3 regions of the Citrobacter sp. Cm046 genome follow, and region 2 is predicted to be linked to each of the others. Evidence: predicted binding sites of a transcription regulator. Region 2 holds the regulator's gene; each other region holds the start of a gene.
The links. Region 2 encodes Fur, which represses iron uptake genes when iron is present. Its sites were predicted from a motif close to ATAATAATGAGAACNACTATCAA; they were not measured.

Region 1 (10,194 bases), on a different contig from region 2:
GGTGAAGACCAGAGTGGCTCAATGGAAACCATCGGCTTCTCGCTGTACATGGAACTACTGGAAAACGCTGTCGATGCTCTGAAAGAAGGCCGGGAACCGTCGCTGGAAGATCTCACCAGTCAGCAAACTGAAGTGGAATTACGGGTACCGTCGCTGCTACCAGATGACTACATTCCCGATGTTAATACACGACTGTCGTTCTATAAACGCATCGCCAGTGCGAAGAACGAAAATGAGCTGGAAGAGATCAAGGTCGAGCTGATCGACCGTTTCGGTCTGCTGCCCGATCCGGCCAGGACATTGCTGGATGTCGCCCGTTTACGCCAGCAGGCACAGAAACTGGGTATCAGAAAGCTCGAGGGAAATGAAAAAGGTGGCACGATTGAGTTTGCAGAGAAAAACCACGTCAACCCGGTCTGGTTGATTGGACTATTGCAAAAACAGCCGCAACATTTCCGTCTGGATGGCCCTACCCGTCTGAAATTCATGCAGGAACTGAGCGAGCGAAAAAAACGCATCGAATGGGTGCGTCAGTTTATGCGCCAGCTTGAAGAGAACGCGGTAGCGTAAACGGCGGGTCGGGTGAGAACAACGCTCACCCGACCCGGTATTTACAAACTCTTTGCACTTCCCTGCACTTCCCGACAGAGCAAACCGCCATAATTCCTGTTTACTTTTACATAACAATAACCACGTAAAAACAATGGATTTATGGTGATGTTAAACAATATATCTATCTCTCGCTGGTTCACATTTGTTACGCTCGCCGCAACCATGGTTTTGGCCCTTCCGGCTCAGGCAAATACCTGGCCGCTACCTCCTCCCGGAAGCAAGGTGGTTGGTAAAAACGCCGTTCACGTTGTCGAAAATAATGGCGGTTCACTGGAAGCTATTGCGAAAAAATACAACGTTGGTTTTTTAGCTCTGCTACAGGCGAATCCTGGCGTTGATCCTTTCGTACCTCGGGCGGGCAGTGTGCTGACTATTCCGTTGCAGACCTTGCTGCCGGATGCACCGCGCGAAGGCATTGTGATTAACCTCGCTGAGCTGCGTCTTTATTACTATCATCCGGGTAAAAATTCGGTGACCGTGTATCCCATTGGCATCGGTCAGTTGGGCGGAGACACACTGACACCAACAATGGTTACCACCATTTCAGATAAACGAGCCAACCCAACCTGGACGCCAACCACTAATATTCGCGCACGTTATAAAGCGCAGGGGATCGACCTACCGGCTGTGGTACCTGCTGGCCCGGACAACCCCATGGGCCACCATGCCATTCGCTTAGCGGCATACGGTGGTGTTTATCTGCTGCATGGCACAAACGCTGATTTTGGTATCGGTATGCGCGTCAGCTCTGGTTGTATTCGCCTGCGCGATGGCGATATTGAGACCTTATTCCGCCAGGTAACTCCTGGAACAAAGGTCAATATCATTAACACGCCAATTAAAGCGTCTGTTGAACCAAACGGTATGCGTCTGGTTGAAGTGCACCAACCGCTGTCGAAAAATATAGATGACGACCCGCAGGTACTGCCGATCGTACTGAATACGTCAATGCAGAACTTTAAAAATGCAGTGCAAACGGACCAGACCGTCATGGAGCATGCGATGGAGCTACGCTCAGGGATGCCGGTCGACGTGACACGCCATCACGACGTTACTCAGCAGACACTGTAAAACACAACCCATGAAAAAACCCCGCTGGACGTTGTTCAGCGGGGTTTTTTATTTAAATCGCAGTGGCATTACGATGGGTTAAAACTTATTTATAAATAACCGCAGTCCCGTGGAGGGTGTTAGGACCGGTAACGGAAGTAATGCGGAACGACTTCGCGCCCATTTCATCCGCTTTCTGTGCCAGTTGATCTTCCAGAGAACCTAAGTTGGTACCTGCATTAGCAGAAATAGTCCCAACTTTCTGTTGGTCTGCAGGCGTTGCCTGAACCTCAACAGCAGCAAAGCTGGCGAATGAAAGTGAACTCAGAACGGTAGCAAGAAGGAGTGTTTGTACGTTTTTCATAATTGTGACCTTTAGCAGATGAATGTGCGTCGCAAAGATTAACTTAACGATCGATAGGTAAATCATAGATGTGATCCAGGTCACACGTCAACAATTTTTTATAATGATCGTTATACAAATCATAAAGGCCTTATCTTTCATGCTAATAGCCATGAATTATTTTTATCGTGAATCTGCTGGAGAGTGTGGTCGAATATTTTTATAATGGTTATTCAACAAACCCAATCAGGTACGACGGCACCATGACAACTGAAACAACGAGTTGTACAAAGAAAAGCCGTGGCCGACCAAAAGTGTTCGACAGGGAAGCCGCGCTTGATAAGGCCATGACACTCTTCTGGCAGCACGGGTATGAAGCGACATCGCTCTCCGATCTCGTGGAAGCAACCGGTGCTAAAGCGCCCACGCTGTATGCGGAATTTACCAATAAAGAAGGATTATTTCGCGCCGTGCTGGACCGCTACATCAGCCGTTTTGCGGCAAAACATGAAGCTCAGCTTTTTTGCGAAGAAAAAAGTCTTGAGTCTGCACTGGAAGACTATTTCACAGCCATAGCCACCTGTTTCACCAGCAAGGACACACCTGCGGGATGTTTTATGATTAATACCTCCGCAACGCTTGCTGCTTCCTCCCGTGACATTGCACACACGGTTAAAACCCGCCACGCTATGCAGGAACAGACGCTTGCCCGGTTTCTTTGCCAACGCCAGGAACATGGTGAAATTCCTGCCCACTGCGATCCGCAGAAACTGGCCGAATTTCTGAACTGTATTTTACAAGGGATGTCGATCAGTGCCCGTGAAGGCGCAACGTTCGAAAAACTGATGCAGATAACACATACTACCTTGCGGCTGTGGCCAGAATTACTCAAAGAGTAATGCTTTACCGTGACAAATTTTCATTTCTAAGATTATCGGGAGTTTATCTCGCTCCCGACCCCCTCTGAATCACCCTACTTTTATCATTGTTTTCATAACCTTAATGCTACATTTTTGTAAAAACAATTGATAATCACAATCAATATCAGCAATATTCGCATTTGTTTTAACATCCATTTCCCAATGTAACTATCGGTTTCTACGCCGCAATAAAAAAAACAGACCGACTCTTTTTTAAAAGGAATGCGAATGAATAAGCGTCTTTGGGTGCTCAATCCAATCTTATTATCTTTAACCCTGCCGGTAATGGCGGCACAGAATGAAGAAGAAAATCTCATCGTCAGCGCCAACCGTAGCCAGCGAACTGTGGCTGAAATGGCGCAAACCACCTGGGTCATTGAAGGCAGCGAGATTGAACAGCAGGTTCAGGGTGGTAAAGAGTTCAAAGATGTGCTGGCTCAGTTAATCCCTGGAATTGACGTCAGCAGTCAGGGACGGACGAACTACGGGATGAACATGCGTGGACGCGCCATCGTTGTGTTGATTGACGGTGTTCGCCTGAACTCCTCCCGTACCGACAGCCGCCAACTGGATTCCATTGACCCCTTTAATATTGCGCATATCGAGGTTATCTCTGGTGCAACGTCGTTGTATGGCGGTGGAAGTACCGGTGGGTTGATCAATATTGTCACCAAAAAAGGCCAGCCAGAACGCGAAGTTGAACTCGAACTGGGAAGCAAAAGCGGCTTCAACAACAGTAACGATCATGACGAACGTGTCGCCGCAGCTGTCAGCGGAGGAACCGATCACGCTTCCGGACGCATGTCCGTCGCTTATCAACGATTTGGCGGCTGGTATGACGGCAACAACGATGCCTTAATGCTGGATAACACTCAAACCGGCCTTCAGCATTCCGATCGTCTCGACATCATGGGCACCGGGACAATAGAGATTGATGACAACCGTCAACTACAACTGGTAACCCAGTACTATAAAAACCAGGGGGATGATGATTACGGATTATATCTGGGCGAGAATATGTCGGCGGTGACGGGAACGGGGAAAGCCTACACCAGCAGCGGTCTGAGTTCCGATCGCATTCCCGGCACGGAGCGTCATCTTATCAGCCTGCAATATTCCGATGCTGACTTCTTCGGCCAGAATTTGGTCAGTCAGGTTTACTACCGTGATGAATCTCTGACATTCTACCCCTTCCCTACACTGAGCAAAGGCAAAGTCACCAGTTTCTCCGCATCACAGCAGGATACCGATCAATTTGGCGCAAAAATTACCCTTAATAGCCAACTGATGGAGAACTGGGAGCTGACATGGGGTATCGATGCGGACCATGAAACCTTCGACTCCAACCAGAAATTCTTTGATCTTGCCTGGTCCCTGCCCTCTGGCGGCATGGATAACCGCACCGCCTATACCACCGGGCGTTATCCTGGTTACAGCATTACCAACTTCGCGCCTTTCCTGCAAAACAGCTATGACATAAACGACATCTTCACGTTAAGTGCCGGCGTTCGCTATCAATGGACCGAAAACCGGGTTGATGATTTTGTCGGCTATGCGCAGCAACAAGGGATTGCTAATGGGCTGGCACACTCTGCAGATGTGATTCCTGGCGGGAAAACTGATTACGATAATTTCCTGTTTAATGCGGGCATTCTTGCACATCTGACTGACCGTCAGCAGACATGGTTTAATTTCTCTCAGGGTGTGGAGCTTCCCGATCCGGGGAAATACTACGAGAACGGTACTTACTCACTTGTCGGTGACCATTATCAACTCCAGCGTAGTGTCAATGTGGCAGATTCTCGGCTGGAAGGCATAAAGGTAAACTCTTTCGAACTGGGTTGGCGCTACACCGGTGATAGCCTGCGCACTCAACTGGCGGCCTACTACTCTACCTCGGATAAGTCGATTGTCATTAACCGCAGCGATATGACCATTAACGTACAACCAGACGATCGCCGGATATATGGCCTCGAAGGTGCCGTGGATTATTTCATTGCTGACACTGACTGGAGCCTGGGAAGTAACTCCAATATCATCAAATCGGAAGTCAAACAGAACGGCAAATGGCAGAAGTGGGACGTCACACTGGCCTCGCCATCAAAAGCAACCGCCTGGGTCGGCTGGGCGCCTGAACCGTGGTCGTTACGTATACAGAGTCAGCAGACATTTGACCTGAGCGACGCCAGCGGCAACAAGCTGGACGGGTATAACACCATGGATTTCATAGGCAGCTATCAGCTCCCGCTGGGTAAACTGACCTTCAGCGTTGAAAACCTGCTGAATGAAGAATACACCACACTTTGGGGACAACGTGCACCGTTACTTTACAGCCCAACCTACGGTAGCCCTTCACTCTATGAATACAAAGGCCGCGGTCGCACCTTTGGTCTGAACTATGCCTTAACCTTCTGATAAAAAAAGCCCCCCAGCCTGAGCGATTGGGGGGCTAATTGATGTGCAGAGTAAAGCTTTTTTACGCTTTGTTATTCAGAACCAACTGGCCATTGTTATCCAGTGGAATTTGCGAACCAGGATCTTTATCCATCCGGATTTTGCCCTGCTGATCGCCAATTTTGTACGTTACGTCGTAACCAAGCATTTTTTCCGACTTGTCATACACCGTTTTACAACGTTGCTGTGTGGTGGTGTATGTATCGTTTTCCTGCATTGAACCCTGGATCTGGTTACCAGCATAACCGCCACCTAAAGCACCAGCGACGGTCGCAATGTCTTTACCTCGTCCACCACCAAACTGATGACCGATAACACCACCCGCAACAGCGCCCAGTACCGAACCGGCAATACGATTCTCATCCTGCACAGGTTTACGATGGGTAACGGTAACGTTACGGCACTCCTGACGCGGCGTTTTTACCGTTTCTTTTATCGGCGTCGCAGAGACGACGTGTGCATATTGTGGGCCACGTTCAAAAACGTTCAGACTGGCTACCGCCGCCACGCCCAGCGCAGCCGCCACGCCAATCCCTATACCCGCCAACATTGATTTATTCACGGGACATCCTCCTTTTTTGCTATTAGCAACAACTTTGCAACAGGATGTAAGGAATGCCAATCAGAATGGGGATGAAAATAGCGAGGGTAAGCGCGAAAGCAGCGTGATTCAGACGGTTCTGAATCACGCAGAACAGGATGTCATATAATGCTGTTCGAATAAAAACCTGCAGCCACTACCATTCCGGTTGGTACATTGCTTAACCCGGTGATCGGTATCTGCCAGAATACAAACTGCATACTTAGCACTTCAGTGGAGAGACTCATCGACTCGCGCGGCTCATCGGTCAGGTTCACTATTGGATCTCAAGGAAGGCCATGTTTCGATATAGTAGGAGGGCAGGAGCTGAAAAACGTCTACCGGGCCACTGTGTGGCCCGGTTATTTGATATTTTAATGCAATTTCAGACGTGGACGAATCACACGGTTAATACTGCCAACCAGCATCATCAGACCGGTTTTGAAGTAACCATGCAACGCAATCTGGTGCATACGGTACAGTGAGATATACACAAAGCGCGCAATACGCCCTTCCACCATCATCGAACCGCGCGTCAGGTTCCCCATCAGGCTACCCACGGTAGAGAAGTTGGAGAGGGAAACCAGAGAGCCGTGGTCTTTGTATTGATACGCTTTCAGCGGCTTGCCATTCATCTGCGCCAGAATATTGTTCATCGCGCAGGAAGCCATCTGATGAGCAGCCTGAGCGCGCGGTGGAACAAAGCCACCTTCCGGGCGGGCGCAGGAAGCACAGTCACCAATAGCATAAACATCCGGATCGCGTGTGGTTTGCAGAGTAGGCTCCACCACCAGTTGGTTGATGCGGTTAGTTTCCAGACCACCAATGTCTTTCATAAAGTCTGGCGCTTTGATACCTGCCGCCCACACCATCAGATCGGCTTCAATGTACTCGCCATCTTTAGTATGTAACCCGCCCTCATCAGCGCTGGTCACCATCGTCTGAGTCAATACACGCACGCCCAGCTTGGTCAGTTCATTATGCGCAGCACTGGAAATCCGCGGCGGCAATGCTGGCAGAATTCTTTCACCGGCCTCCACCAGAGTCACATTCAGCGCTTCGTTGGTCAGCCCCTTGTACCCATAGCTATGCAGTTGTTTTACCGCATTGTGCAACTCGGCGGAGAGTTCTACACCTGTTGCACCACCTCCCACAATGGCGATATTCACTTTGCCATTCGCGCCCAGATTCGCGGAGTATTTCAGGAACAGATTCAACATTTCCTGGTGGAAACGACGCGCCTGATGCGGGTTATCGAGGAAGATGCAATTATCTTTGACACCCGGCGTGTTGAAATCGTTGGACGTACTGCCAAGCGCCATCACCAACGTGTCGTAAGGCACTTTACGCTCAGGAACCAGTAGATCACCCTTCTCATCGCGCAGCTCAGCAATAGTGATGGTCTTCGCTTCACGATCGATATCTACAACCGAGCCAAGCTGAAACTGGAAGCCGTGGTTACGCGCATGTGCCAGATAGCTCAGCGCATCAACGCCTTCATCCAGGGATCCCGTCGCCACTTCGTGCAGTAAGGGTTTCCACAAATGGCTGTGGTTTCTGTCTACCAGCGTGATTTTTGCCTTTTTCTTACGCCCCAGTTTTTTTCCCAGCTGCGTCGCCATTTCCAGTCCACCAGCACCACCGCCGACAATAACGATTCTTTTTAATGGTGTAGTCAACGTGACCCCCTTAAATTTATTAACCAATTGTTAATTAAAAGTTATTAACATAGCCTTTAATTAACAACAAGTTACGATAATGAAAATCTTCTTCGAGACTGAGAATAACACGAACGGTGCATTGGTCATACCAAAATTGATATGTATCAAGTTTTGATGATGAAAAGATAGACAACCCTAGCTTTAACAACAAAAAAACCAGCCCGAAGGCTGGCTTTGTTCAACGTAAATCGGCGACTAACCTAACGTCTTGAACGCTTTGATTCGCTGCAAATGAGGAGAGATATTTTTGAATTTATGGGTTTGTTCTTCATCCCATACAATTTCATAGAAGTGGTGCAGCTCCTCAGAGGAACGTTGACTGTTCAGTGCTTCGTCATGGCGTGAAAGGATAACCAGGCACCGATCGCGATTCTTTTCACGGAAATTAGTCACGCATTTTGTGGCGATGTCCGCATACTCTTCGGGCCTGTCGATTTTCCCTTCCATATTCTCATACGGAAACAAGTTGGGATTAAACACGACTTGCCGAATATCACACAGAAAACCAATTCGTTCAGCCCAGTAACCACCCAACCCCACGCCGCAAATCAACGGGCGATCGTCCACATTAAGCTGCAACATTTTGTCCACTTCTTTCAGCAGATGCTGCATATCATGCTTAGGATGCCGTGTACTGTAGCTGATCAGTCTGACATCCGGGTCAATGAACTGCAGCTGTAACACTTTCTCGTGGTTTCCCGGACTGTTAGAGTCAAAACCGTGTAAATAGATAATCATCGCATCCTCACCAAACGTGCGTTAATGACCTGCTTTTTCTTCCTGCCAGCGCTCATGAAGCTGGTTGAGCTGGGCGCTAATCGTTTTCCAGCGTGCCGAATCCATCAGTTCCTGACGCGAAAATGAACCTTTATGATACAAACGTGTAACACGTTCCGCATTGATCGGCGACAGATTATCTAACACACTGACCGCTCCCTTACGATTATTGCAGACCAGGATCATATCGCAACCTGCATCAAGCGATGCCTGCCCACGCTCTGCGTAGCTCCCCATGATAGCTGCGCCTTCCATCGACAGATCGTCGGAGAAGATCACCCCATCAAAACCAAGCTCCTGACGCAGCACCGTTTTTAACCAGTGGGGGGAACCACTCGCCGGACGCGGATCGACTTCACTATAGATCACGTGTGCCGGCATAATGGCATCAAGTTTATTTTCCGTAATTAACGTCTTAAACACCGACATGTCTTTGGCGCGAATTTCCGCTTCCGGTCGCGGATCGGTTGGTGTCTCTTTGTGCGAATCCGCCGTCACCGCCCCATGCCCGGGGAAATGTTTACCGGTGGTTTTCATGCCCGCGGCATGCATGCCATCAATAAAGCGGGTTGCCATTGCCAGCGCCTTTATTGGATCGGCATGGTAAGAACGCTCGCCAATCGCCGCGCTAATATGGCCCACATCCAGGACGGGGGCAAAGCTGATGTCGATGTCCATCGCAATCATTTCACTGGCCATGAGCCATCCGGCATCCTGAGCCAGCTTGCCTCCCTCTTCCAGTCCGTGCAGTGCAGCAAAAGATTGCGCCGCCGGCAGGCGGGTAAACCCTTCACGAAAACGCTGTACACGCCCCCCTTCCTGATCCACTGCCACCACCAGATGATTACGTGATGCCTCACGGATTTGGCGAACAAGTTCACGCAACTGTTCCGGGTCGTGGTAATTTCGGGTAAAGAGGATCAACCCACCCACCAGCGGATGCGCCAGAATCTCACGCTCTTCAGCGTCCAGCTCATACCCTTCGACATCCAACATTACTGGACCCACACTGCTCTCCTTATCCTTTCATTGTTAGCTGCCGCCAGGTTTCATCGGCCAGCCTGATAAATTGTCGATCGCTGGTTTGCTGCCAGCGATACTCGAACCACCCCGCCTTCAGCACCATCACCCACGGTTGCCACTGTCTGACCTGCCGCCAGAGGGCATCCGGATCAATGTGCGCATGCTGAGCATAGGCGTTCACCAGTTGCCGGTGCTGAGATTCATCAACGGTCCACACCGCAGCCAGCTCCAGCGCAATATCACCGTCTCCGGCATATTCCCAGTCAATCAACCGCAGCCCCGACGCTGTGCGCACTATGTTGTCGCCGTGGACATCCATATGTAACGGCCCGAGACGTATCGGGCGAGGTTCGCGTTGTTTTCTTAACCGCTTTAGCACGCGCAACCAACCAGGCGTCCGGCGCGCCGGATCACAACACTGCCAGTACTGTTCAAGTAATGGCAGCACTCTGATTTGCCAGCCCAGACGAGGTTGTTGGTGAAGATGATACAGTAAGCCTGCAAGTTCGTCGGCTTCCGGTAATCTGGATTCTACCTTACCGTGAAAATAGTCTACTGCCATCCACCCTTGTGTATAAAAACAGGGTTTGGGAGCAAGACTTTCGGGCAGTTTTTTCAGCGCATGATAGTGCCGTAAAAAATGGGACTCGGGCGCGTGAGGATCATGATGGCAGCGCAGCACTAAACGATGGGGATGATTTTCGATGATACAGC
Region 2 (10,194 bases):
GCAACCTGTTGACTGGCAGACTGCCAACTGGTGTAGAAGCCTTTATTCCCCGGTGTGGCAATTTCAGAAAGATAAACAGAGACGCCTCCTAACTCCACACCAGCAGAGAATCCCTGTAATAATCGTCCCAGTAATACCAGCGCAGGGGCCAACAGACCGATACTTTGATAGCCGGGAACCAGGGCAATTAGCAGGGTACCGCAACCCATAATCGCGAGCGTCACCATCAGCCCTTTACGGCGACCAATTCTGTCTATGTAAGCTCCCAGTACAATTGCACCAACAGGTCGCATTAAGAAGCCTGAACCGAAAACGGCAAAGGTCAGCATCAGGCCAGCAAATTCACTCTCTGCGGGAAAGAACGTTTTTGCAATATAGGTGGCGTAAAAACCGAACAGAAAAAAGTCGAACTGTTCGAGGAAATTACCGCTGGTTACCCGCAGTATTGCGCCGAAAGTACCAGCGCGCGATGGTTGTTGTGTCATTGGGTTTGCTCTCCATTGTCTTTATCTTGTTTTTATAGAGGTAAGAGTGTGTGGGTTAGTCGCCTGCGACTCCCGCCTGTTTTCCGCGCTGTCTTTCTATTGCCCACTTGAGTAAGGAAGCGCAGCGGTAAAATCCGTGGGCAAATTTTCCGTAAGGAATGGTCAGAAAGAGTGCCATGACCACGCCGAGATGAATGGCCAGCAGAATAGCCATCCAGGAGGTGTCTCTACCTGCCAGCAACGCTAAACCAGTCAGGCTGGTCAGTAGCAGCAGCAAAATAAAACCGCGATCCATTGGTTTTTGCCGCGCGTCACCATGTAGCGGTGAGCGCTTAAGATTCAGCCATAACAAGCCAGCAGGGCCTACAACTAAACCAATACCGCCCAAGGTGCCAAGGATCACTGGAAGACTAAAGAACGGGTAGGGTGCTTCTATACCTGCGAAGTAGTGATAGCCCGTCGCTACGATGGTGGCGGCAAAGCAGAGCATAAAACCGTAGAAGGTGAAGTGATGGAAACGGCGACGCATCAGAGTGAAGGCATCATCCGCTTCGTTACAACCTTTGCCGTGCCCACCGTCGAGATATTTCAACGTCAGCGCATTGTGTGAGGCTTCAGCAATTTCCGCGGAACGCGGCATACCCGGGGAGATCTCTCGCCAGAAGCGGATCACGCCTGCCATAAGCAAACCTATTGCCAGGATAAAAACAGAGCCAAACATCCATGCCAGCAGGTTATGCGGAAAAATTTGATAGAAATCCCCGGCCAGTGGAGGATGGAATAATGAACCCTTTAAACCCATGGCGAGGAGCAGAAACACGATAAGGCCGAAAACCAGCGACAGCGTCGTGGTTACGCCTGCCCGATGATAAAGCGCGCCAAAGGCCGCGGGTTGGGCGTAGTGCTGATAGGTTTCCAGCCGTACTTCCGCCATCGCTTTCGGTACATTGAGAGCAAATTCATGGGGCGGAGCATATTGGCAGGAGTGCAGACAAGCACCACAGTTATGGCACAAGTTTGCCAGATAGTTTATATCCGCTTTACCAAATTCCAGGCGCTGAGTCATCGCCGGAAAAACTGCGCAAAAACCTTCGCAATAGCGGCAGGCATTACAGACCTGCATCACACGTTCAACCTCTGCTTCCGGCTCGGTGAGAATTTGCGCTTCAATGATCAATTTCTCAAGCTGCTTCATGATGAGCCTCCTTTTGTGCAGCCAGGGCGGCCTCTTTTCCGGCAATACAGCCAAAAGTTGTGCCGATAGACATTCCTACACCAGCGGTATAGCCTTTACCCAGCACGTTGCCCGCCATCATCTCTCCGGCAACGAACAGGTTGCGGCTTGGCTGTCCGGCAAAGTGTACTGCGGCATGTTCGTCCACTTTCAGCCCCAGATAGGTGAAGGTGATCCCCGGGCGTAAGGCATAGCCATAGTAAGGTGGCGTATCTAATGGTCGTGCCCAGTGTGTTTTCGCCGGTGTCAGACCTTGTGTTGCGCAGTTATCCAGCGTGGTGTGATCGAATTGCCCAGGCAGGCAGGCGCTGTTGTACTGCATGATGGTGTGGGTAAAGCGTTCGACATCCAGTCCCAACTGGCGAGCAAGCTCTGTCAGCGTATTGGCCTGTGCGCCAGGAAAGACCGGAGGCATGAAGTGGCCGATCGCTTTACTGTCGATAATGGAGTAGCCAATTTGTCCGGGCTGATGGGCAACCAGCCGTCCCCAGATAGCGTAACGTTTTGGCCAGAAATCTTCGCCTTCATCATAAAAACGTTCAGCATCACGATTTACCACTATGCCCAGCGAGACACAGTCCACACGGGTGCAAATTCCGCCATCGTATAATGGTGCTCTGGCGTCAATCGCCACGCAGTGTGACTGGGAGGGATCGCCGACAATGTCCGCCCCGGCATCGATCATAAATTTAAGCAGTACGCCCTGGTTAAAGCGTGTGCCGCGAATAAGAAAGTTATCCGCAGGCCACTCGCCGCGGGCATTCTTGCCCCACGCCTCCCGCAGCCATTCGCGGTTAGATTCAAACCCCCCGGCGGCAAGCACGCAGGACTTAGCCACAATGCGCTCTTTGCCTGCCAGTGCCGCTACGAACTCGCCATTATGCAGTTCTAGCGCCTGGACCGGTGTGTTATAGCGAATTTGCACGCCCAGCTTTTCTGCGCTGCGATAATAGGCATTCACGAGAGCTTTTCCGCCGCCCATAAAGAAGGCGTTAGTGCGCGCCACATGCAAAGCACCGGAAAGAGGGGGTTGAAAATTAACGCCGTGCTGGCGCATCCAGTCGCGACATTGCGAAGAGGTACGTATCACCAACCGCGCCAGTGCTTCGTTGGTATTTCCTTCAGTTACACGCCAGAGATCCTGCCAGAACTCCTCTTCTGGATAGCTCTCTACCAGGACATCCTGTGGGGCATCATGCATACAGCGTAAATTACGCGTGTGTTGGGAATTCCCTCCGCGCCATTCTCGGGGGGCTGCTTCGAGCAGTAATACAGAAGCCCCTTGCTCCCGGGCGGTTAAGGCAGCACATAATGCGGCATTGCCGCCGCCAATCACCAGAACATCAACCATCGTATACTCCATTACCATTTAACTAATTGTTAAATTTGTAATTAAAATGTATACGTGTAAGTTGTGTGGGCGCTACGCTGTGATGCTAAATAGCCCTTTAGTTATTGTAAAGAATTGCGCCTGGCCAGCTTCCTGCTTCCACCAGTTGACACATCACTTTGGTCAGTATCACGCGGGCAGCGAGACCTGCGGGGGTAAGTTCATCATCAGAAAGGCTGACAAGAAAATTAGGGCGGCTAAGTATTGGATTATGGACGCCGATCACTCTTAGCGTCTCTTTATCGAGATGCGAAATCGCCGCGCCGGGTTGTAATGTGGCACCGATTCCACTGCGAACGGCGCTCATCAACAGCGTCAGACCATCAATTTCTGTAGTGATCTCAATGTTCAGAGCATGTTCCTGGCAGATAGCATCCAGTCTGCCGCGCAGGCCGTGACCCGGGCTTGGCATTATCAATGGAATATTAACCAGCTGGGCAGGGGCGATATTGTCATCCGTAATATCATCCAGTAAAGCATGGGTGCCAATCAAAAATAGCCGTTCTTCGAGAATCGGTCTGGCGCTCCAGCGCAGGATTTTTTCCTTTTGAAACACCACTGCTAAATCAATTTGGCGGGTATTAATCATCCGCTCCAGGTTACCGGAGAGGCTTTCCACCACATGCAGGCGGACATCTGCATAGTTTTCCCGCATTGCATTAATGAAAGGCACACCGAGCACGGATGCGGTACTGGGAGCCATTCCGACGCTGACGTGACCGGAAAGCCGGGCCTCTCGAGCCGCGAGGATCGCATCGTCTGCGTGACGTAATGCCAGTTGTGCCTGGGAGTAAAAAGCCAGTCCGGCGCTGGTGGGCGTCACGCCACGAGAGGTTCGTTGCAGCAGGCGAATAGCGAGTTCGTTTTCCAGCCGGGTCATTTGCTGGCTGAGAGCCGAAACACCAATATTGAGATCGAGCGCCGCGCTGCCCATACTGCCGGTTTCTACAATACGAACATAATAGCGTAGCTGGCGAAGCTCCATTTCGGCTCTCCGATGAGGTAGGGTGAATTTTACATTAAAGCTGCATTGACTCGAAAGGAAGAGGCCCCCGGCCAGGTTTAGCTTATAAAAAAAGCCAACCGCAGGGTTGGCTTTTCAGAAAACATCATATTATTTGGCGTCGTGCGCATGCTCATCTTCGCGGCAATCGCCTTCAGCGCAGTGACCGTACAGATAGAGGCTATGGTTGGTTAAGCGAATACCATGTTTAGCCGCAATCTCACGCTGACGCGCTTCGATGGAATCATCGCTAAATTCGACCACTTTGCCACAGTCGAGGCAAATCAGGTGATCGTGATGATGCTGTTGGGTTAATTCGAAGACGGATTTGCCACCTTCAAAATTATGGCGGGTTACGATACCGGCATCATCAAATTGGTTCAGCACGCGATACACGGTCGCCAGACCAATCTCTTCACCCATGTCTATCAGGCGTTTGTATAAGTCTTCCGCACTGACGTGATGGTTATCCGGTTCCTGAAGAACTTCCAGAATTTTTAAACGAGGAAGCGTTACTTTCAGGCCAGCCTTCTTTAATGCGGTATTATTGTCAGTCATGCGGAATCTGTCCTGTAGCTAAGCGGTTCACTTCATTAACAGAAGTGACAGAAATTGCACTTGAGATAATGCGTATCATTATAGAACTGCCATGTCTAAATGAAAACAGCAAGTCTCTGGCAAATATTGTTAATCAAAACGTGGTATCGCCGACAAACACTCTGTGCAATACCCGATTGGCATCCAGCCATTGTACAGGGTCAGGCGAGAAAGTTACAAATTTGTAGCAATTATTTTGATTGGTTTTATCTATTGATGCGGCGTAGATACGTTTCTACGCCGCATGAAATCAGGCGTTAATGATTTCGTCGAGATGCAGTTCTTCAGAAATCTGTTTAACCCATTTTTCTACGCGTTCAGCGGTCAGCTCAGGCTGGCGATCTTCATCAATAGCCAGACCGACAAAGTGGTCATCATCAGCCAGGCCTTTAGACGCTTCAAAGTGATAACCCGCCGTTGGCCAGTGACCGACGATGGTTGCGCCGCGTGGTTCGATGATGTCGCGGATGGTACCTAACGCATCACAGAAATATTCTGCGTAGTCTTCCTGGTCGCCGCAGCCAAACAGCGCAACCAGTTTACCGTTAAAATCAATGTCTTCGAGAGTAGGGAAGAAGTCGTCCCAGTCACACTGCGCTTCACCGTAATACCAGGTTGGGATACCGAGCAGAAGAATGTCATACCCTTCCAGGTCTTCTTTGCTGCTTTTTGCAATGTCATGTACATCGGCAATGTCTTTACCAAGCTGTTTTTGAATCATTTTTGCGATGTTTTCGGTGTTACCGGTGTCGCTGCCGAAAAAGATGCCAGTGATTGCCATGAGTAAAATAACCTCTTGAAACTTATTGAAATGGTGGTGGCGCAATGCCCACGGATAAGGGCAATCATAGCAGAACAGTCAGGCATGCGGAAACAGCAAACACGCGGGACTGCACTCTGTGCTACACGATTTATGATTTAGAGCAGAAATTCAGACTATGCCTGACCACGCAACGTGGTGAGTTGGTTCATCAGCATCTCTTCGATGAGTTCACTGCGACTCATGTTACGTGCGTCCGCCAGCTCGTTCAGAGCGTCAACGGCGTCGGCATTCAGTTTCAGTTCGACACGCTTAAGCCCGCGAACTTTGTCGCGTTTAAGCTGATTACGTTTATTAATACGTAACTGTTCATCACGCGAAAGCGGATTGGTTTTGGGTCGTCCCGGGCGACGCTCCTGCGCGAACAGATCTAATGTCGTACGGTCCGTTTGTTCTTTGGCCATGATCTTGGTGACTTCGGGGAAACAATCAGCCAGGCGTCTGCCCGGATGGATAGCGCGCCATCATACATCAGCAGGGGGGGCGCGCCAACGCCCACGCACGTAATCGCGCGCGGACGCTGAGTTTTTAATCAGTTGGCCTTGTCCGTCAGATAACGACGGATGGCGCGTAGGACCGCATCTGGTTTTTCTGCGTGTACCCAGTGACCTGCACCTGCAATAACATGCGCCCTTGCCTGAGGGAATTGCGCCAGTAATTGGTCACGGTACGCTTCGGTAACATACGGCGAGTTTCCACCAGGGATGAACAGCGCCGGATGATCCCATGCAGGTATGGTTTCCCAGCCCACAATATGAGGATACTGGTCCCACAATGCGGGGACATTGAAACGCCACTCGCCGTCAACAAAGGATTTCAGCAGAAACTGGATTACGCCTTCTTCTTTCAGGTACTGGCGCATCACGCTTGCCGCCTGCTGGCGTGATGCGGCTTGTGCATCCGTCACGGCATTAATCGCCGCAAAGATCTCATCGTGACGACGGACATGGTAGTCAACCGGTGCAATATCGATAGCCACCAGTTGATCGATACGTTCAGGTGCCAGCGCGGTTAGCGCCATCACCGCTTTGCCCCCCATTGAGTGACCAATAAAAGTCGCTTTTTCTATTTGTTGGGCGTCCAGTGTATCCAACAGGTCTTGCGCCATGGCCGGGTAATTCATCTCTGGCGAACGAGGGGAGAGCCCGTGATTTCGCATATCAACCTGAATGATGTCGTGATCGACTACCAGGTCACGTGCCAGTATGCCCAGGTTATCCAGGCTGCCAAACAGACCGTGAACCAGGACGATGGGGGAATTATTGTGCAGGTTTTGTGCAGATTGCGCTCGGATATTCAATTTCATGGCAAAGTTCTTTTTTTCACACTAGCGGGTTAGGGTATCATGTTGACCATTCTGCCACAGGGCTGCAACAACTACGGTTACTCCGAGTTTTTCTGGCCATCAGGCTTGACGCTATCCGCTGTTGGGATTTGCCTTTACACTAGGTGTAATAATCCCAACAACTTGTATTCAGCTAAGACACCGCACTGGATTAAGATGAAAACGATTGAAGTTGATGATGAACTCTATAGCTATATTGCCAGCCACACCAAGCATATCGGCGAGAGCGCATCCGACATTTTACGGCGTATGTTGAAGTTTTCTGCCGCATCACAGCCTGCCACTCCGGTGGTAAAAGAAGTCCGCGCCGTGCAACCTGTCGTGGAAGCCAAGCCGGTCGACCCCGTTAAAGATAAAGTGCGCGCCATGCGTGAACTGCTGCTTTCCGATGAATATGCGGAACAGAAAAAAGCAGTGAATCGCTTTATGCTGGTGCTGTCTACACTCTATTCACTGGATCAGCACGCGTTTGCTGAAGCAACGGAGTCGTTACACGGTCGCACACGCGTCTATTTTGCAGCGGATGAACAGACGCTGCTGAAAAATGGTAATCAAACCAAGCCGAAACATGTGCCTGGCACACCGTACTGGGTGATCACCAACACGAATACCGGCCGCAAATGCAGCATGGTTGAACACATCATGCAGTCAATGCAATTCCCTGCGGAATTGATTGAAAAGGTTTGCGGAACAATTTAATCCTTGCATTAGAGGGACCAGGCAATGGCAATCCACAAGCGTGCAGGTCAGCCTGCACAACAGAGTGATTTGATTAACGTCGCCCAACTGACGGCACAGTACTATGTACTGAAACCAACAGCCGGGAATGCTGAGCACGCCGTTAAGTTCGGGACATCCGGGCATCGTGGTAGTGCAGGTCGTCACAGTTTTAACGAGCCGCATATTTTGGCAATCGCCCAGGCCATTGCCGAAGAACGTGCGAAAAACGGGATTACCGGGCCTTGTTATGTGGGCAAAGACACCCATGCGCTGTCTGAACCGGCATTTATCTCTGTACTGGAAGTGTTGGCGGCAAACGGTGTTGATGTCATCGTGCAGGAAAATAACGGCTTTACGCCAACGCCTGCCGTGTCAAATGCAATCCTGGTCCACAACAAAAAAGGCGGCCCGCTGGCTGATGGCATTGTCATCACGCCGTCGCACAACCCGCCGGAAGATGGTGGCATTAAATACAACCCGCCAAACGGTGGTCCGGCAGATACTAACGTCACTAAAGTGGTGGAAGATCGTGCCAACGCGCTGCTGGCTGATGGACTTAACGGTGTTAAGCGAATTTCACTGGATGCGGCGCTGGCGTCGGGTCATGTGAAAGAGCAGGATCTCGTTCAGCCGTTTGTTGAAGGACTGGCTGACATTGTTGATATGGCCGCGATCCAGAAAGCGGGACTGACGCTGGGTGTCGATCCGCTGGGTGGCTCCGGTATCGAATACTGGAAGCGTATTGCCGAGCACTACAAACTGAATCTGACCATTGTTAACGATCAGGTTGATCAGACCTTCCGCTTTATGCATCTCGACAAAGACGGTGCTATCCGTATGGACTGCTCTTCCGAGTGTGCGATGGCGGGTCTGCTGGCGCTACGTGATAAGTTCGATCTGGCATTTGCTAACGATCCAGATTATGACCGTCACGGCATCGTCACTCCGGCCGGGTTGATGAACCCGAACCACTATCTGGCAGTCGCGATCAACTATCTGTTCCAGCATCGCCCGCAGTGGGGCGAAGACGTTGCCGTTGGCAAAACGCTGGTGTCTTCGGCGATGATTGACCGTGTGGTGAATGATTTAGGACGTAAACTGGTTGAAGTACCGGTTGGCTTTAAATGGTTTGTTGATGGCCTGTTCGACGGTAGCTTCGGCTTCGGCGGCGAGGAGAGCGCGGGGGCTTCTTTCCTGCGTTTCGACGGTACACCGTGGTCGACCGACAAAGACGGGATCATTATGTGTCTGCTGGCGGCCGAAATTACTGCCGTGACCGGTAAGAACCCGCAAGAGCATTACAACGAGCTGGCCGCGCGTTTTGGTGCGCCGAGCTATAACCGTTTGCAGGCAAGCGCGACCTCCGCGCAGAAAGCAGCGCTGTCTAAACTCTCTCCGGAGATGGTCAGTGCCAGCACGCTGGCGGGTGATCCGATCACCGCGCGTCTGACGGCGGCGCCAGGCAATGGTGCTTCTATCGGCGGTCTGAAAGTGATGACTGACAATGGCTGGTTTGCCGCACGTCCGTCAGGTACTGAAGACGCCTATAAAATCTACTGCGAGAGCTTCCTGGGTGAAGAACACCGCAAGCAGATTGAAAAAGAAGCGGTTGAGATTGTCAGCGAAGTGCTGAAAAACGCGTAACCAGAAAAGGAGCCGAAAGGCTCCTTTTTTACATCTGGTACCCGGTGAAATATCACGGCATAAACCGATAGCCAATCCCGGTTTCGGTTATAAAGTGACGAGGGCGCGCCGGGTCTACTTCCAGTTTCTGGCGCAAGTGCCCCATATAAATTCGCAGGTAGTGGCTGTGCTCGACGGCGTTGGGACCCCAAACCTGATTCAACAGCTGACGCTGGGTCAGCACCTTCCCGCTGTTATTGAGAAGTATCGCCAGCAGGCGAAATTCAATTGGCGTCAGGTGAATTTCCTCTTCGCCACGATGTACCAGACGCGCGGCAATATCCACTTTCACATCGGAAAAATGCACGACTGGCTCGGGTGCGGGTCCAATAGCGTGGCGGCGTAATGCCACACGCAAACGCGCCTGCAGTTCGCCAATGCCAAACGGCTTGCTGAGATAATCATCAGCACCGGCATCCAGTGCGGCGATTTTGTCGCTCTCTTCACTGCGAGCTGAAAGCACTATAACGGGAATAGCGCTCCATTGTCGCAGGTCGCGAATAAAATCAGTGCCGTCACCGTCTGGCAGGCCGAGATCGAGAATGATGAGATCGGGTTTACGCGTCGCGGCCTCCAGCAGGCCACGTTGCAACGTTTCTGCTTCATACACGCGCAGACCATCGGCTTCCAGCGCGGTGCGCAGAAAGCGACGAATGGCCTGTTCATCTTCAACAATCAATACGTTTGTCACATATCCTCATGAAAATCTTCAAGTTCAGGGGGTAATTCTTGTGGCAGTGTAACACGGAAGCAAGCGCCACCCTGCGGTCGATTATGGGCGGTAATGGTCCCGCCATGCACGTCGACAATAGCCTGGCAAATTGCCAGCCCCAGCCCAACGCCCGGTACTGATGACTCTTTGTTCCCCCGGGAAAACTTGTCGAAAATACGTTGTTCCTGGCCTGACGGAATGCCAG
Region 3 (10,194 bases), on a different contig from region 2:
AGAAGCCACCACATCTACTGTACCCGCCGGAGCCAGCACCGCCATCGGGCTGTTCATCGCAAAGTAAACGCCCGGATCGATGATACAGGCGGAGACCAGCGCCATAATGGCGACAAAGGACTCCATCAACATCCCACCGTAGCCGATAAAACAGGCCTGCCCTTCATTCGCCAGCATCTTCGGCGTAGTACCGGAAGCGATCAGCGCATGGAAGCCAGACACCGCCCCGCAGGCAATAGTAATAAACAGGAACGGGAACAGGTTACCTGTCCACACCGGACCGGTACCGTCAACGAACTTGGTTAACGCAGGCATGGTCAGCGTCGGGCGCATGATCAAAATACCCACCGCCAGGCCAACAATCGTCCCGATTTTCAGGAAGGTAGAGAGGTAATCACGCGGAGCCAGCAGCAGCCATACCGGCAGCACGGCTGCCACAAAACCGTAGCCCACCAGCATCCAGGTCAGTTGCACGCCGGTAAAGTCAAAGTACGGTGCCCAGGTCGGGCTTTCAGCAACCCAACCGCCGGAAATAATGGCAAATACCAGGAACACCAGGCCAATGACTGACACTTCACCAATGCGACCTGGACGCAGATAGCGCAGATAAACGCCCATAAAGATCGCCAGCGGGATGGTGAACGCCACGGTGTAGGTTCCCCACGGGCTGTGAGTCAGCGCTTTGACGACGATCATCGCCAGTACCGCGAGGATAATCACCATAATCATGAAGCATGCCACCAGCGCAATAACGCCTGCCGTCGGCCCCATCTCTTCTTTCACCAGTTCGCCAAGGGAACGGCCATCGCGACGGGTTGAAACAAACAGCACCATAAAGTCCTGCACCGCGCCCGCCAGAACTACCCCGGCCAGCAGCCAGATCATCCCCGGCAGATAGCCCATCTGCGCCGCCAGCACCGGACCGACTAACGGACCTGCCCCGGCGATTGCCGCAAAATGGTGACCAAACAGCACTTTTTTATCGGTGGGAACATAATCCAGACCGTCGTTATGGCGCACGGCTGGCGTCATACGCGTCGGGTCAAGCGCCAGTACATTTTTAGCGATGTACAGGCCATAAAAACGATAGGCAATAAGATAGACACAGACCGACGCTACCACTATCCACAGCGCGTTGATCTGTTCACCACGGTTTAACGCAATATATCCCAGGGCAAATGCTCCCATGACGGAGAGCAATGTCCAGACGAGGTATTTCCCTGATTTGTTCATAGTTGTTATCCGTTTGCGTGTTCCAGAAAGATGTTACATTTTGTTTCTATAACATCTTTTCCGGATTTAACAACCTGACAACCACATAAACCCGAGACACTACTGACTATTTACATTGCATTGTTAACTAGATCACTTCATTTACCTGTTAACAATGCAATTTCATTTTACTCTGTCGGCAACTTCACCCCATCACCGCAGTTCCTAAACGACAGGTACAGCAGCGGCGTCCCTGCTCATCGAAAATCACGATTTCCCAGCTTTGGTTTTGACGACCGAGATGCAACGGTTGGCAAACACCACGCACTTTTCCCTGCGAAACCGCGCGATGGTGCGTCGCGTTCAACTCCGTGCCCACCACACATTGTCCGTCGCGAGTCATCAGGTAGCCCGCCATCGATCCCAGCGTTTCCGCCAGCGCCGCCGACGCGCCACCATGCAGCAGACCAAACGGCTGATGGGTACGAGCATCCACCGGCATTTCGGCTTCCAGTACATCATCACCCAGTCGGGTATAGTTGATACCTAAATGCGCAACCAGCGTGTTCTGACTGGTTGCATTCAGTTCATCAAGGGTTAAATGTCGTTTCCAGATCATCGTCATGCTCCCAGCGTAGAGCCGCCGTCCACCACGATATCCTGCAAAGTAATATGGCTGGCCAGATCGGAGGCGAGGAATAAAATGGTGTTGGCAATTTCCTGCGGACGGGCGATTTTCCCTAACGGAATACCGAGCTTAAACTGCTCGCCAAACCCACGAATACGCTGCTGTTCGGCGTCATCACTGACCCACAACGTACGCTGCATATCAGTATCGGTCGATCCAGGAGAAACCACATTACAGCGCACACCGCTGCCTGCCAGTTCCAGACCGACAGTCAGTGCCAGGCTTTTCAGCGCGGCTTTTGACGCCCCATAAGCACTCATACCGATCCGCGGCGTGTGCGCTGCATCAGAAGCTACGGTCACTATCGCCCCGCCCTGCTGGCGACGAAACTGCGCCATCGTCTGCTGAAACAGATTAAACGCGCCACCGACATTGACAGCAAACGTCTGCTGCCAGTCTTCCTGGCTCAGTGCGTCGGTTGGCCCCATACGCAAAATCCCAGCGGCATTGACCAGCACATCCAGCCGCTCACTCTTTTGCAACACGCGCTGGCACACCTCAGCCACCTGCCCGGCATTTGCCACATCCAACACTTCAGTGGCAAACGGGTACACATCCTGAGAAAACTCACGATCAAACCCTGTTACCCGCGCACCGGCGTCAACAAACGCCAGTGCCGTGGTGTAACCAATACCTTTACCTGCGCCAGTCACCCAGACAGTTTTACCTGCGAAATCAAACCCGGCCATTACTTCACCTCGCGGGAAAGCAGTTTCCACCAGGCGTCAATCGTCGGATTTTTCGCCAGCATCACGAAGTCGATATCGCTATGCACTTTACGCCAGCGTGCCGCCAGCGCCATCATACGCACTGAATCCAGGCCGTAGTCGATTAGATTTTCATCATCCATCGGCTCATCGGATTCATCCAGCAGCGGCAGAATAACGCTGCGTAGTGCCTCTTTGCTGGTGGGAACAGGTGCCGGCAATAACTCCTGCGTCATCACCACGCGACCGGAACGCCCTGCCACATATTTCAGCGACATCATGTGTTCGTCACGACTAAAGTCCGCCAGCGCATCGGCCACCATAAACGGCTTGATATCGCGCATAAAGGCATCCGTTGCCGTAGTCATACACCCGATATGGGCATAAACGCCGGTAATAATCAGCTGATTACGTCCGGTCTCTTTCAGCATCTGTTCCAGCGGAGAGCGATGGAATGCGCTGTAACGCCATTTCACCAGAATGGTATCCGCTTCGTCCGGCGCCAGCGCATCAACGATTTTTTGCTGCTCAGGCGAGCGTGTCAGACCCGGTCCCCACATATCATTAAGCAGGGCCCGATCTTCATCGCTCTGATCTTTCGGCTGTGCGGTGTAATAGACGGGGATATTGTGTTCTTTGCAGTACTGGCGCAGCGCGGCGATGTTCGCCACCACCTGCTTCATCATCGGGCAATTCTCGCCCCAGAAGCTGATAAAGTAATCCTGCATATCGTGTACCAACAGCGCAGCACGCTCTGGTTCAAACGCCCAGTCGACTTTGTTCACCGGAACATCAAGCGCTGTGGGCAGTGCATAAGCCTGCAGTTTAGGAATCGCCATCTTTTATTCTCCTTCAGGCCAGTGAGCGTGATGCCAGCCACTGACGTAATTGTTTTTTATCCACTTTACCGACCGGGGTCAGCGGCAATGACTCAACGCACTCCACACGGTCCGGTAATTTGAACTCCGCCACGCCCTGCTCGCGCAGAAAACGACGTACCTGTACCGCACGCAGCGGCTCTTTAACCACCAGCCAGGCACAGCTTTTCTCACCCATCAGCTCATCATCCATACTGACCAGCGCAGCGTGGATCACCGCCGGATGACGCAGTAACAGGTTTTCAATCTCTTCCGCGGCGATCTTCTCCCCACCCCGGTTGATCTGATCTTTCTCACGCCCTTGCACGGTGATGTAACCATCCTGATCGATAGAGATCAGATCGCCGGAGCAATAAAACCCGTTAGCATCAAACGCGCTGGCATTGTGCTCGGGGCTTTTGAAATAACCACGGAAAGTGTACGGGCCACGCGTCATCAGGCGTCCTGTTTCGCCCTGTGGTAAAGGGTTACCATCAGCATCCGCTACCCAGACTTCATCATCCGGACACATTGGCCGCCCCTGGGTATTGATGATGCGTTCCGGGCTGTCGTCCAGACGGGTGTAGTTCACCAGCCCTTCCGCCATACCAAAGACCTGCTGCAACTGGCAGCCAATTTCCGCCGGGATACGTGCCGCCAGCGTTGCGGAAAGTCGCGCCCCCCCCACCTGAAGCAGCGTCAGGGAAGCCAGTTGCGCATTGCTGCCCCACTCTCCAATCGCCTGTAGCCAAAGACTCACCGCAGGCGGCACCAGCGCCGTAACGTTAACCTGATGCTTTTCGATCAGCGGGAAGCACAGCGTCGCGCTCGGATCGGCCGCCAGTACCACGGTTCCACCCGCCAGGAATACGCCCAGCGAACCTGGTGAACTCATGGCGTAGTTATGCGCCGCCGGAATAGCGCACAAATAACGCGTTTGCTCAGTAAAATGACAAATCTCATTACTGCGACGCACGCTGTAGTAGTAATCGTTATGAGTGCGCGGGATCAGCTTTGGTGTGCCGGTGGTACCACCGGAAAGCTGGAAATACGCCACTTCATCGGCAGGCGACGGCGTGGCGCTAAAATCAGCAGCAGGCTGGCTTATCGCATTTTGCAGGTTGTGCTCACCCTCATCATTGAGCAACAGCACCACGCGCACGGAGTTGTGCTGCGCTACAAACGTGTTCAGAAAATCGTCACCGGCGAACAGCGCGTGCTGGCGATCGGCAATCAGCAGCGCTGGCTCAATTTGTGTCGCATAAGCATTAAGCTCTGTTCTCTGATGGCTGAACAATGCAAAAACGGGCGCAACACCCAGCTTAAGCAGCGCAAAGAAAGTGATATACAACTCGGCCACATTGCCCAACTGCACCAGCGCAGTTTCTCCGGGTTTGATCCCCTGACGACGCAAACTGCAGGCGAGATTGTCAGCCGCCTGGTTAAGCTGTCGGTAACTAAGATGGCGTTCCCCATCAATGACTGCCGTGTGATCGCTGTCGGCATGGCGGGTTAAAATGTCAGTCAGTGGCAGATCCTGCCAGTAGCCTTTTTCACGGTAGCGACGGGCAAATTCTTCCGGCCAACGGGTGAAAGGAATACTCATCATCACTCCTTAGAGCCTGTCAATAAGGCGTATATTGTTGCAGCCAGTTTGCCCCTGGGCAGTGCTCACAATCCTCACGTACTACAAGTACAATCCGGTTGCTCCGCGCTGTCCGTGTCCAAACTGGCAAATAAAATAACCTGATGGACCAGGCTCTTAATGCAGTCCAAAAACATTCAACATAGTCGAAAGCTTGGCGCCAGTTTCGCGCCACTCCGCAACAGGAGATGAGGCAGGGACAATTCCGGCACCAGCGAAGAAACGCACCTGATTGCGCAGCAGTTTCGCGCAACGGATCGTGACCACCCATTCGCCATTACCTTCGGCATCACACCAACCGACGATGCCGCCAAACAGTTCACGGTCAAATGGCTCCAGTTCAGCGATCAATTTCGTGGCGACCTGATGCGGGAAGCCGCTCAGCGCAGGTGTTGGGTGCAGCAGGCATGCCAGCGTCAGCGCATTCTCCTGGGCGTTGGCTTTACCTTCAAACGGTGTACCGAGGTGCCAAAGCGTTGGTGTCGTCACCAGTTGAGGAGATGACGGGAGTTGCAGTTCACTACTGCGTTCGCGCAAAACCGTTTTCATCGCCTGCGTCACCAGTTCATGTTCATGTCGGTCTTTCTCGGAGGCCAGCAGGCGGATACCCGCTTCCCGATCCAGTACATCATCCGGCTGACGACGAGCAGAACCCGCCAGCGGCAGTGAGCTAAAATGTTCGCCCTCTTTACGTAACAGCAATTCAGGGCTGGCACCGAGCAGGACGCCACCATCTTCTAATGGCACATGGAAGTTGTAGCTCGCCGGATTTTGCGCCACCAGACGTTCCAGCAGCGCACCGCTGTCAATGACAGCATCCGTCTCGATATCGATCAGGCGTGACAGCACCACTTTGTCAACTTCCGGAGTTGCCGTCAGCGCTGCCGCCCGGGAAACCATCTGTTCAAAAAAGTCCTGTTCCGGGATCGATTTACGCTCAATGACGCTCAGTGACTGATGCGCGGTAAAGTAACGTGATGATTTTTGCTTCTCCGTGCGGGAGAAAGTCTGCCATGACTCAGGAATAAACAGTGATGACGGCTGGCGGGTATCAAAAGGAATAGCTCCAACCATGATGGGGTTTGCGATACCCTGCGATTTAGCATCGGCAAACAGTGCGTGCATTTTCTGTTGGAAAGGGCTGTCTGGCGAATCGCCATCAATTGCCGGTTCCGCATAGCGGGCAAAGCATCCTGACGTCGTAAAGCTACGATACGGCGACATAAAGAAAAAATTGTCGGGAGCGAGAGTTGCCATAGTCTGCGTTTTTTCCTCGGCCAGTGACGTATCCATATCATCCTCCAAAAAATGATAAAGGTTTTAATAATGATTATCATTTATATTTTCGGTCGCTAACCTAAAAGCAAAGCGACAGCATGTCAACTCTTGCGGTAGCACAATGTGCGACTTAGGCTTGCATACCTGTCCCGTAACAATGAAAATGAGAAGCATTAACTACATTGATAACAGGAAGCTTATTTGTGAGACTCCTCGCTTTTTACCGCACTGCGCTCTTACTGGTTGGACTGTCTATTTCAGGAATTTCTTTAAGTCATGCCGCTGACTGGCCGCGTCAGGTTACCGACAGCCGGGGGACGCACACGCTGGAACAAAAGCCTCAACGTATTGTTTCCACCAGCGTCACTCTGACTGGCTCTCTGCTGGCCATTGATGCGCCCATCATCGCCAGCGGCGCTACCACGCCAAACAATCGCATTGGTGACGCTCAGGGATTTTTACGCCAGTGGAGTGACGTGGCAAAAGCCCGCAAGCTGAGCCGCCTGTATATTGGTGAACCGAGCGCCGAAGCCGTTGCGGCACAAATGCCCGACCTGATTCTGATCAGCGCCACCGGAGGAGATTCCGCTCTCGCGCTCTACGATCAACTTTCCACCATTGCCCCAACGCTTATCATTAATTACGACGACAAAAGCTGGCAATCACTGCTGACGCAGTTAGGTGAAATCACCGGTCATGAGGAACAGGCAGCGGCGCGTATTGCCGAGTTTGATAAACAACTGCTGGCGGTCAAACAGCGTATTACCCTGCCGCCGCAGCCTGTTAGCGCACTGGTGTATACCGCTGCCGCGCATAGCGCCAATCTGTGGACACCAGAGTCTGCGCAGGGCAAGCTGATGGAACAATTGGGATTCACGCTGGCACCACTGCCTGCCGGACTGCACACCAGCCAGAGCCAGGGTAAACGTCACGATATCATCCAGCTTGGTGGTGAAAACCTGGCGACAGGTCTGAACGGTGAAGCGCTGTTTCTGTTTGCGGGAGACAGCAAAGACGCTGACGCCATTTACGCGAATCCCCTGCTTGCACACCTGCCTGCAGTGCAAAATAAACGCGTTTACGCGCTGGGAACCGAAACGTTCCGTCTGGATTACTACAGCGCCACACTGTTACTACAACGTCTCGCTGCACTGTTTAGTTAAGTCGAAGCCGCTTTACATCATTGCCGGGTGAAGGCTTTGCCTTACCCGGCTTAGGGCACAGGTCAGATAAACCCTCAGGCGATATCGGGTTCTGGCGGTGCCTGACGGAATCGACGTAGTTCCCCCAGTAACAGCAGCAATAACAGGCCAACAATTACCAGACCAAATCCACTGGCGCTCGCCGATGCTACCGGCGTCATCATCGCGCCCAGGCCGCCTAACAGCGCCGCACCAATGGCATCTCCGGTCACATTTTGCGCGGTCCACAAACCGTTAATTCTCCCGAGCATCGCTTCCGGCGTCTGCGTCTGTAACATCGTGTACTGCAACAGAGAACTGACCGCACTCAGCCAGCCGAACAGCGCGAGGCAGATAACGCCCAGCGCCCAGACCGGCATCAACGCAAACAATCCGATGGCGAAGAAAGAGGCCACAGTAGAGGCCAGCATGATTAAACCAGGGCGAACGCTGTGCGCCAGTTGCCCACTGGTCAATGCCCCCACTGCGGCACCCAGCGGAATGGCGGCATACAGCAGACCAATCTGTGCTGCAGACATCTGCCAGCCGATGGCCAGCGCGGGGTAAAGGACACGCACCGCACTGGCCATCGTCAGAAGGCCGCCAAGCAACGCAATGCCGCCGATCAGCGGGCTGGCGAGCAGAAAGCGAAACGCCGCCAGCAGCGATTTGAGCGGGTGTTCACGTGGTTGCGGTGGCGGTGGCAATGCAGGAAGACTGAGCAGCGGTAGCAAGGTAATAAAGGTTCCCGCGGCTGCCAAACCATAGTTCCACTCAACGCCGCCGGTGGCGAGTAATACCCCGCCAATCATCGGTGAAATAACCGACCCGAGACGTACCGTCAGCATGGTAATCGCCCCGGCCTGCATCAGATTTTCACGCCCAACCAGCGCTGGAGTCGCCGCCAGCAGCGCCGTCACACCCAGCGAGGCAAAAAAACCGTCCCATAAGCCCAGAATATAAATAGCCAGCAGTGAAGGCTCCGGGAGTAGCGCATTCAGGCACAGACCAATAAACCCGATACCACAGGTTCCGCGTGCCAGCAGGATCACCTTTTTGCGCTCATAACGATCGGCCAGTACACCACCAACCATCAGACCAATAAACATTGCGCTACCGGTTAACGTCACCGACAGACCGACCTGCCAGGTAGACTGGGTCATCATCTGGATCTGTACCGGAACCGCGACACCGAGTAGCCCCAGAGAGACGATGGAAATAAAACGGGCAAGGAAGACTGCGCGAAATGCAGGATGAGTCTTTAACAGGCTGAGATTCAGCAGCCAGGGTTTTCTATTCATTACAAAGCCTTAAGATACATGCTCTCATTGAGGTCGCAGCCTGAAGAATGAGGTGCATACCTGTTTTTTTAAATATCCATTCTGTGGCTGCACATGCTAACATACCCAAATAAGATCGATAACGATAATTACTATCATTATCAGGGAAGTTGATATGTCATGCTCTGTTTCCGTGACACGCGCCTTTGCCGTGCCCGGACTATTGTTATTACTTGTTCTCTCCACCGCATTAAGTCTGGTTATTGGCGCCAGGTCGATACCCGCGTCTGCGGTTCTGGATGCGCTGACCGGCACCTGTCAAAGTGCTGATTGCACCATCGTGCTGGATGCGCGACTTCCGCGCACGCTGGCAGGACTCCTTGCAGGCGGTGCGCTGGGATTGGCTGGCGCATTAATGCAGACGCTCACACGTAACCCACTTGCCGATCCAGGCATTCTCGGTGTCAATTCCGGGGCCAGCTTTGCCATTGTGCTGGGTGCATCGCTGTTCGGTTTTTCCTCCCCGCAAGAGCAGTTGTTGATGGCCTTTTCCGGAGCGCTGGCCGCATCGCTGATTGTGGCATTTACCGGCAGTCAGGGTGGAGGACAGTTAAGCCCGGTGCGTCTGACGCTGGCAGGTGTCGCGCTGGGGGCAGTGCTGGAGGGATTATCCAGCGGTATCGCCCTGCTCAACCCGGACGTCTATGATCAGCTGCGTTTCTGGCAAGCGGGATCGCTGGATATTCGTAGCCTGCAAACGTTGAAAGTGGTGCTGGCTCCAGTGCTTATTGCCGGTGCTGTCGCGTTGTTTCTGAGCCGTTCCCTGAACAGCCTGAGCCTGGGAAGCGACACCGCTACCGCGCTGGGTAGCAAAGTCGCCCGCACCCAACTTATTGGTCTGTTGGTGATTACCGTACTGTGCGGTAGCGCAACCGCTATTGTCGGTCCTATCGCCTTTATCGGCCTGATGATGCCACATATGGCACGCTGGCTGGTGGGAGCCGATCATCGCTGGTCGCTACCAGTGACCCTACTCGCAACCCCCTCTTTGCTGCTGATTGCCGATATCATCGGTCGTCTGATTGTCCCCGGCGAATTGCGCGTCTCCGTAGTCAGCGCGTTTATCGGCGCACCGGTACTGATCTTCCTGGTTCGGCGTAAACAACGCGGAGGTGGTGCATGATGCATTTTCCCCGCAGATTGCTTATCAGTTGTCTGCTGCTCATTGTAGGCTGCCTCGCCGTCGGCTTGTGGAGCCTGCGTAGCGGCGTCGTAACGCTGGAAACCCAACAGATTATTGCCGCTCTGCTGGGCGATGCGCCGCGCAGCATTACACTGGTTGTGAC

Region 1: OGX98_RS10025 (TonB-dependent siderophore receptor) is a predicted target of Fur. The motif match lies at 3,031-3,053, and genes of this name have one in related genera.
Region 3: fepB (Fe2+-enterobactin ABC transporter substrate-binding protein) is a predicted target of Fur. The motif match lies at 6,430-6,452, and genes of this name have one in related genera.

Annotation. Positions count from the first base shown of each region.
Region 1 covers NZ_JAOWGP010000037.1:261,501-271,694, forward strand. The annotation lists gene mfd (transcription-repair coupling factor) at 1-570, shown strand, start outside; gene ldtC (L,D-transpeptidase LdtC) at 718-1,683, shown strand; gene bhsA (multiple stress resistance protein BhsA) at 1,769-2,026, opposite strand; gene comR (TetR family copper-responsive transcriptional repressor ComR) at 2,269-2,904, shown strand; gene OGX98_RS10025 (TonB-dependent siderophore receptor) at 3,154-5,340, shown strand; gene OGX98_RS10030 (glycine zipper 2TM domain-containing protein) at 5,402-5,941, opposite strand; gene ndh (NADH-quinone dehydrogenase) at 6,334-7,638, opposite strand; gene ycfP (alpha/beta hydrolase YcfP) at 7,876-8,418, opposite strand; gene nagZ (beta-N-acetylhexosaminidase) at 8,440-9,465, opposite strand; gene thiK (thiamine kinase) at 9,476-10,194, opposite strand, start outside.
Region 2 covers NZ_JAOWGP010000027.1:13,931-24,124, forward strand. The annotation lists gene OGX98_RS01140 (MFS transporter) at 1-485, opposite strand, end outside; gene tcuB (tricarballylate utilization 4Fe-4S protein TcuB) at 541-1,680, opposite strand; gene tcuA (FAD-dependent tricarballylate dehydrogenase TcuA) at 1,667-3,070, opposite strand; gene tcuR (tricarballylate utilization LysR family transcriptional regulator TcuR) at 3,168-4,094, opposite strand; gene fur (ferric iron uptake transcriptional regulator) at 4,224-4,670, opposite strand; gene OGX98_RS01165 (ryhB-regulated fur leader peptide) at 4,663-4,749, opposite strand; gene fldA (flavodoxin FldA) at 4,960-5,490, opposite strand; gene ybfE (LexA regulated protein) at 5,646-5,933, opposite strand; gene ybfF (esterase) at 6,062-6,835, opposite strand; gene seqA (replication initiation negative regulator SeqA) at 7,031-7,573, shown strand; gene pgm (phosphoglucomutase (alpha-D-glucose-1,6-bisphosphate-dependent)) at 7,598-9,238, shown strand; gene kdpE (two-component system response regulator KdpE) at 9,291-9,968, opposite strand; gene kdpD (two-component system sensor histidine kinase KdpD) at 9,965-10,194, opposite strand, start outside.
Region 3 covers NZ_JAOWGP010000036.1:407,418-417,611, reverse strand. The annotation lists gene cstA (pyruvate/proton symporter CstA) at 1-1,233, opposite strand, end outside; gene entH (proofreading thioesterase EntH) at 1,418-1,831, opposite strand; gene entA (2,3-dihydro-2,3-dihydroxybenzoate dehydrogenase EntA) at 1,834-2,589, opposite strand; gene OGX98_RS08565 (isochorismatase) at 2,589-3,446, opposite strand; gene entE ((2,3-dihydroxybenzoyl)adenylate synthase EntE) at 3,460-5,070, opposite strand; gene entC (isochorismate synthase EntC) at 5,227-6,402, opposite strand; gene fepB (Fe2+-enterobactin ABC transporter substrate-binding protein) at 6,591-7,550, shown strand; gene entS (enterobactin transporter EntS) at 7,625-8,869, opposite strand; gene fepD (Fe(3+)-siderophore ABC transporter permease) at 9,024-10,031, shown strand; gene fepG (iron-enterobactin ABC transporter permease) at 10,028-10,194, shown strand, end outside.